Regions from separate parts of the Enterobacter cloacae complex sp. R_G8 genome, predicted to be linked through region 1. Evidence: predicted binding sites of a transcription regulator. Region 1 holds the regulator's gene; the other holds the start of a gene.

Region 1 (4,201 bases):
CGATAACATCGTCGGCTGGAAAACCGTTCCGGCATGGCCGCACCCTACCCTCTTTATTCGTGGCGGCAATTCGCCGTACGTCACCGACGCTTACCGCGATACCCTGCTGGCGCAATTCCCCCAGGCCCGTGCCCACGTCATCGCTGGCGCCGGACATTGGGTTCACGCGGAAAAACCAGACGCCGTCTTACGCGCCATTCGCCGCTATCTCACTGACACGGCAAATTGATTAAAAAGAGAGCGACTGGAAGGCTGCGGGCTTCCAGTCGTTGGCGTGTCGTTTTTGGTGATGTATGATGGCGCGCTTATCGCCCGGGCATTAGCAGGGCGGCGTGTTTCCCCCGAAGTCTCAGAATCATGGCCAAAGAACAAACGGACCGTACGACACTAGATCTGTTCGCGAATGAGCGTCGACCGGGACGACCGAAAACGAATCCGCTTTCGCGCGACGAACAGCTGCGTATTAATAAACGCAACCAGCTTAAACGCGATAAAAATCGTGGACTTAAGCGTGTCGAACTGAAGCTCAACGCCGACGCCGTCGATGCGCTAAACGAACTGGCTGACGCGCGTAATATCAGCCGCAGCGAGCTGATTGAAGAGATGTTAATCACCCAACTCGAGACCATGCGCAGCAAGGCATAAGTCCGAAAAATCCCTTTATTACCCTTTTCATGTAGCACAGAGTGCAGTCCTGCGCGATAGCTGTTTCCGCAGGGTTGCCTGTTCTGCTATTATTGCCTTTATCCGTGGACAAATTGCGCCACCATACCATTAAGTATCAAGAGGTTATTTTACTCATGGCAATTATCGGCATTTTCTTCGGCAGTGATACCGGCAATACCGAAAATATCGCAAAAAACATTCAAAAACAGCTCGGTAAAGACGTTGCCGATGTGCACGACATCGCCAAGAGCAGCAAAGAAGATCTCGAAGGCTATGACATCCTGCTGCTGGGTATCCCTACCTGGTATTACGGTGAAGCCCAGTGTGACTGGGATGATTTCTTCCCGACACTGGAAGAAGTGGATTTCAACGGCAAGCTGGTTGCCCTGTTTGGCTGCGGTGACCAGGAAGACTATGCCGAGTACTTCTGTGATGCGCTGGGTACCATCCGCGACATCATTGAACCAAACGGCGCCGTTATCGTAGGTCACTGGCCTACCGCCGGCTACCACTTTGAAGCGTCTAAAGGTCTGGCTGATGACGATCACTTCGTGGGTCTGGCGATTGACGAAGACCGTCAGCCAGAACTGACAGCAGAGCGCGTTGAAAAATGGGTTAAGCAGATCCGTGAAGAGCTGCACCTGGACGATATCCTCAACGCCTGATTTTTATTGCGGCGCAACGAGGGTTGCGCCAGCAAACCAGGTCAAACCGATTAAATTAATCGCTACAATCTTTTAACTTTTTCGCCCAGACCTGTACAATGTCCCCCTGATAAAACGTGGCTCCCATTGAGCAAGTTTGTTGGTGATACCACGTTTTTATAAGCATACTTTACATGAGACTTGCAGTTTTCATTTAGCCATGGCAGTTCTATAATGAGACGCATTATCCCAGGTGCATTTTCTGTCACTTCCTATAGAAGTGAATCGTTTAGCAACAGGACAGATTCCGCATGACTGACAACAATACCGCATTAAAGAAGGCTGGCCTGAAAGTTACGCTTCCTCGGTTAAAAATCCTTGAAGTGCTTCAGGGTCCAGACAATCACCATGTCAGTGCGGAAGACCTTTATAAGCGTCTTATCGACATGGGCGAAGAGATTGGGCTGGCAACCGTTTATCGTGTGCTGAACCAGTTTGATGACGCGGGCATTGTCACCCGTCATAATTTCGAAGGCGGTAAATCTGTATTCGAACTGACTCAACAGCATCACCACGATCACCTGATCTGCCTGGATTGCGGCAAGGTCATTGAATTCAGCGATGATTCCATTGAATCACGCCAGCGTGAAATCGCTGCCCGTCATGGCATCCGCCTGACAAACCACAGCCTGTACCTGTATGGTCACTGCGCTGAAGGCGATTGCCGCGAAGACGATCACGCGCACGACGCGAAATAAGCACGCTTTCATACTCTGAGCCAGCCGTAAGGTTGGCTTTTTTTTGCCTGTTGTCTGGCAAAAAAAAAGCCCGGCAGCGCAGCGCCACCGGGCATGATAATAACGAGTTAGTGACTGTTGTTGCTGCGAATCTCTTCCCAGATCCGATCGCAACGCTTCGCGACTTCCTGATCGTTACCGGTTTTGCGCGCCTGGATACAGGCCTGGTAATCCATCACGCGAATATTCTCCTGGGTTGCGAACTGCTCATGCGCTTTCTCTTTTTTCAGCACATTCAGCACGCTCTGGCAGGCTTCGATCTTCTCCGGCGAACCCTCCGCCGTATTGATACAGGCGCTGTAGGCATCTTTCAGACGGGAGTCCTCTTTCGGGGCCTGATTCTGCGCACAAGCCACCAGTCCCGATGCCAGCAACGCGACGATTACAATCTTTTTCATATGTAGTCTCCGGTCCGGCGGGAATTACCCCGCCGGACGAGTCATCAGAAGATGGTGAACGGTGCGATAACCATGAATTTCACGTCGCGTTCATCCTGGAAGATGTTGCCGTAACCGCCCGCGTAGCTCGGGATATCGGAGTGGTTGTCGTATTGTGTAAAGTGCAGTTTGAACATGGTTCCTTTGGCGCGACCATCCTGCAGGGTGTAGATCGCATCCAGGCTGTAAGAGGACTCTTTGAGGCGATAGTTTGGATCGTAGTATGCGTCCGGTGTTGCCATATCAGCAGGCTTCGCGTCCCATGCGTAGGCGTAAGATGCCCCCACCGCCCAGCCTGGCAGGTTCCAGTTTTTCAGATCATACATTGCGCCGAAGAAGACCGCTTTTTCGCCATCGGCGTTGAAGTCGGAACGGTTATCCCACCAGATATCCAGACGACCGTTTGAAGATGCATAGGTTGGGGTCATACGCTGCAGGAAGTAGCCCTGCTGCCCTTCCGCTTTCACCCACGTTCCTTCAAGACGCAAATCCACCTGGCCGACTTTGTAGCCGAAGGTCAGCGCCTGCAACCACGCCGTGCCGTCATAAATATCATTCACGCTGCCATCACTGACTTTGTCTCGCGTACCGTAGAACTGGTAACTGGTACTCAGCGGGCTACCAGCAATATCAAATTTGTAACTGGCTTTAGCAAAATACTGGTCGATATAGCCTTCCGCCTGACCAAATGCCGCTTCAAGCACTAAATCATTTTTAAAGTCGTACTTCGCACCCAGCGAGTGGAGATAATCCACTTTGGTCTTTTTATCGTTCTGGTAGAACTTGTCCATTTCGATATGCCACGGCGCTTTATACTCGTTGGTCCACATATACGAGAAGCTCAACGCACCTGCGTCACCGTAATCAAAATTGGCGCCCGCTTCTGCCCCCTGATAGGTACCTGGCATAAAGCTCCAGTGCGGTGCTAACAGGGTTTGACCGGTTGGCTGAATATAACCACCGCGCGCCCATACCGGGCCGTATTTAAATTTCGCGGCAGCTTTATACAGGCTGATACCGCTTTTATCTCCGGACCAGTCTTCTTTATACGCTTTATTACTGGAGGAGAAGGCAATTTCGTTCGGGTGGCCGCTGTCACCATTTTCCGCCATTTCAATTGCCGTGAAGGCGGCAATATCCAGACCGAACATATCGGCAGCGTAACCAGACTGGAAATCCAGGTTGGCGTTCCAGGTAGAGTGAGAAAGGTTCGTTTTATATTTATCTTCCGTGACATCCTTACGGTCACGTTCACGCTGCCAGTAATAAATACCGCCCGTGAGGGTTGAATCATCGATGAAGCCTGCAGCTTTAGCGTCTGGCGTCACCACCAGGCCTGACATTGCTGTCACACCGGCAATAGCCAGCGCCAGCGCACTACGTTTGCCACTGAACGTACGCATAGATTATTCCTCTTTGACGAATTAAAACGCCTAAAACGGCGAAAAATATAAAAGACCTGATGGTCAGGGGTAGTCGGAAATACCCTCGAATAACTACCGTCTTTAGGTTATTTTTCGCGACGCGAATTATCAATGCTTTTCGGCGGGCAAAACTCAGGATTATGACGAAGTGCACATAATTGGTAGTGCTTTGTAACATTTAACGCAAGGCGAGAGCTGGCGGGGGAAAGAGCGAATTTTCAATGAGTAACATT
Region 2 (4,201 bases), 180 kb from region 1:
ACCGCCATTTACGACCAGTTCCAGTCGACATTCAGTGGCCCGGCGGCAAATATGCTGGCGGGTGTGCTGGCGCTATGCTGTCTGGCCATCTTGCTGCTGGAAGGGGTCACCCGCGGGAAAGCCCGCTATGCGCGCATCGGCGCAGGGGCGGCACGTGAACAGACGCGCTGGCCGCTGAAGCCTGTTGCAGCGGCGTTGGGCCAGCTGTTTTTCCTCGTGCTGATTGTGCTGGCGCTGGGCGTACCGCTCATTGTGCTGTGTCGCTGGATATGGCTTGGCGGCGTACAGAACTGGATGAGCGCCGATCTCTGGCACTCGCTGCGCCAGACGCTGATGCTCGGCGTGGGCGGCGCGCTGCTGACCACCGCCTGTGTCATTCCCATCGCCTGGCTCGGTATTCGTTACCCGCACCGCATTTTCCGGATGCTGGAAGGGTGTATTTACATCACCAGTTCGTTGCCGGGGATCGTCACCGCCCTCGCGCTGGTCACGGTCACCATTCACTATGCACGCCCGATTTATCAGACCGAAATTACGCTGTTCCTGGCTTATCTGCTGATGTTTATGCCCCGTGCGCTCATTAACCTGCGGGCCGGGATTGCGCAGGCGCCGGTGGAGCTCGAAAACGTGGCGCGCAGTCTGGGCAGCACGCCCGCGAAGGCATTGTGGAGCGTCACCATGCGGCTGGCCGCGCCCGGTGCGGCGGCAGGGGCGGCGCTGGTCTTTCTTGGCGTCAGTAACGAATTGACGGCGACGCTGCTGCTCTCCCCGCTGGGAACGCGCACGCTGTCCACCGGTTTCTGGGCGCTGACCAGCGAGATCGATTATGTTGCCGCTGCACCTTACGCCATGTTGATGATTTTGATTTCACTTCCGCTGACCGCCATTCTTTATATGCAGTCTAAAAAAATTGCAGGGCTATGAGATGCTTGAATTAACGTCCATTTCTAAATCGTTTTCCGATGCGCAGGTGCTCGACAGCTTAAACCTGAGCGTTGCGCCGGGAAGCCGGACGGCGATTGTCGGGCCGTCAGGGTCGGGTAAAACCACGCTGCTGCGTATCCTTGCCGGGTTCGAAACGCCGGATAGCGGACGGATCGTGATGCAGGGCCGAACCCTGTTCGATCAGAACAACTTTATTCCCGCGCATCTGCGTAAAATTGGCTTTGTTCCTCAGGAGGGGGCGCTCTTCCCGCATCTTAATGTGGCAGACAACATTGCCTGGGGATTAGACGGTACCCGCCACGAGAAGCGCCAGCGCGTGGAAGCACTGATGGAGATGGTCTCGCTTGACAGACAACTCGCCACGCACTGGCCGCATGAGATTTCCGGCGGCCAGCAGCAGCGCGTGGCGCTCGCCCGTGCGCTGGCGCAGCGTCCCTCTCTGATGCTGCTGGATGAACCCTTCTCGGCACTGGATACCGGCCTGCGCGCCATGACGCGTAAAGCGACGGCCGATCTGCTGGCGGAAGCGGGGGTGGCCTCGATCCTGGTCACCCACGATCAAAACGAAGCGTTGTCCTTTGCCACGCAGGTGGCGGTCATGCGATCCGGGCGTTTCACTCAGGTCGGTACCCCTTATCAGGTCTACTCTCAGCCTGTGGACGAAGAGACAGCGCTGTTTCTGGGAGATGCGGTGATCCTGCCGGCACAACTCGCCAGCGGTTATGCGCAGTGTGCGCTGGGCGAGGTGCCCACGGACAACGCCCAGGCGACGGGGCAGGGCAGAGTGATGTTGCGTCCCGAGCAACTGCGCGTGACGGCATGCGCGGCGCACGAAAGCCCGGTGTCGATTGTGGATGTGGATTTCACCGGCCAGTTGTCCACGCTCACGCTGGCGTTAGCCGGGCAAACGGAGCCGATTACCCTGAAAACCGTCAGCCAGCCTGGATGGAACCCGGGCGCGGCGGTGCGTATTGATATTGCTGGTACGGCGCGCGTTTTTGAATATTCTTAATGTTCGTTAGTAATTTAATACAACGGGTTGTTATAAAAGAATTTTCCTTATCGTGTGGCATTTCCTGAGATTCTCTACCATGCTCATAAAACCTCACCATTATGTGTGAGGTTTTTCGTAGTTGCTGATTAATCTCAAGGAAAAAAGGTTATGAAAAAGACGACTGCTATTTTGCTGGGAACAGCGTTTCTGTTTACCACCAATGCCTTTGCCGCTGAACTGCTGACGAAAAATGATTTCGAGAAAGTCGAATCGCAGTATGAAAAAATCGGTACAGTCAGCACTTCAAATGAAGTCTCCATTGATGATGCGAAGAAAGAATTAATTGAAAAAGCAGACAAAGAAGGTGCCGATGTCCTGGTGCTCACGTCTGGTAATACCAACAACAAAATTCACGGCACCGCCGATATTTACAAGAAAAAATAATGCCCTGCAACCACCCCGGATCCGGGGTGGTTGTGCGTTACGTTTTCCCGCTGTAACCCTTCTCCGTTCCCCCGGCTTCGTTTAACCCATTTTCTCAGGCAGATACGCGCGGTTACACTTGCTAACGTATATATAATGCGTATAGTTCTCATTTGCATTGCTTATAACATCCTTCTAAGGCCCGACGACGGGCCATTTTTGCGCGCACGTTTAATGAGTTAATTATGAACAACACCAAAATGCATAAAACATTGCTGGCGCTTGCCGTTAGCACAGTGACGCACGCTGCTTTGGCAGCAGACGCGAAACCAGAAGACACCATGGTGGTCCAGTCTGCAGCCGGAAGCGATTTCAAACCCGGCGGCGACCAGCTGGTGCCCGCTTTCCTGGACGGTCAGGTGGCAAACGGCGGCCGTATGGGGATGCTCGGTCAGCAGAACGCCATGGATGTGCCGTTTAATATCATCAGCTACACCTCGAAGCTGGTGGAAGATCAGCAGGCGAAAACCATTGCTGATGTGGTCGCCAACGATGCGGGCGTGCAGTACGTTCAGGGCTACGGTAATAGCGCCGAAACCTTCCGTATTCGCGGCCTGAAGTTTGACGGCGACGACATGACCTTTGGCGGGCTGTCCGGCGTATTGCCGCGTCAGGTGGTGGATGCCCAGATGGTCGACCGCATTGAGATTTTCAAAGGGGCAAACTCGCTGATGAACGGCGCGGCAAGCTCTGGCGTGGGCGGGATGATCAACCTCGAGCCAAAACATGCGGGCGATACGCCGCAGGCGAAAGTGGGCGTGGACTACACCTCCGATTCACAGATTGGTACCACCCTCGATGCGGGCCGTCGCTTTGGCGACAACGACCAGTTCGGCGCGCGCGTGAACCTGGTTCACCGGGAAGGGGAAACCGGTGTGCCGAACGACCGCCGTCGCACCACGCTGCTCTCCACCGGTCTGGATTATAAAGGCGACAACTTCCGTACTTCCCTGGATATGGGCTATCAGAAGAAGACCTTCCACGGCAGTCCGACCAGCGTCAATATTTCCGGCGTGGATTTTGTGCCGGAGCCACCGAAAAACGATCGTAACTTCTCGCAGAAATGGGCTTACAGCAACATTGAAAACGAGTTCGGGATGTGGCGCAGCGAGTACGACATCACTGACAACTGGACGGCCTATACCGGCCTTGGCGCGCAGCATGCGCACGAAGAAGGGATCTACAGCGCACCGAAGCTGGTGGACAAGAGCGGTAAGGCCGTGGTCAGCCGTCTCGATACCAACCGTATCAGCGATTCCGTCAGCGGCATGGCGGGGATCCGCGGTCACTTCAATACTGGCTTTGTCTCGCACAAGGTCAACGTGGGGTACTCCGCGATGACCAAAAACGAAAAAATCGCCTGGAAAATGTCGGCGACGGCGGATAACCCGACCACTAATATCTACCACAACACCGGCGTCCCGATGCCGGACAGCTCCAACTTCAACGGCTCTGGCGGCAAATACAGCGATCCGCTGACCAGCGGGCGCACCCGCACTCAGGGCTGGCTGCTGAGCGATACCCTGGGCATGCTGGATGACAAGCTGCTGTTTACCGCCGGCGCACGTCATCAGAAAGTGGTCATTCGCGGGTACAACAAAATTACCGGTGCGGAAAACGACGCGGACGGTTTTGACGGCAGCCGCTGGATGCCAACCTACGGTGTGGTCTATAAACCGTGGGAGGAAATTTCCCTTTACGCCAACCACACCGAGGCGCTACAGCCGGGTAAAACCGCACCTAACACGGCGACGAACTATGGCCAGAGCACCGGTATCG

Evidence for each region. Region 1 encodes Fur, which represses iron uptake genes when iron is present. Its sites were predicted from a motif close to ATAATAATGAGAACNACTATCAA; they were not measured.
Region 2: NQ842_RS18520 (TonB-dependent siderophore receptor) is a predicted target of Fur. The motif match lies at 2,519-2,541, and genes of this name have one in related genera.

What each region holds. Positions count from the first base shown of each region.
Region 1 is NZ_CP102246.1:3,716,625-3,720,825, forward strand. It holds gene ybfF (esterase) at 1-229, shown strand, start outside; gene ybfE (LexA regulated protein) at 358-645, shown strand; gene fldA (flavodoxin FldA) at 801-1,331, shown strand; gene fur (ferric iron uptake transcriptional regulator) at 1,622-2,068, shown strand; gene chiQ (ChiQ/YbfN family lipoprotein) at 2,176-2,505, opposite strand; gene chiP (chitoporin) at 2,550-3,947, opposite strand.
Region 2 is NZ_CP102246.1:3,896,929-3,901,129, reverse strand. It holds gene NQ842_RS18535 (iron ABC transporter permease) at 1-924, shown strand, start outside; gene NQ842_RS18530 (ABC transporter ATP-binding protein) at 926-1,957, shown strand; gene yahO (DUF1471 family periplasmic protein YahO) at 2,108-2,383, shown strand; gene NQ842_RS18520 (TonB-dependent siderophore receptor) at 2,608-4,201, shown strand, end outside.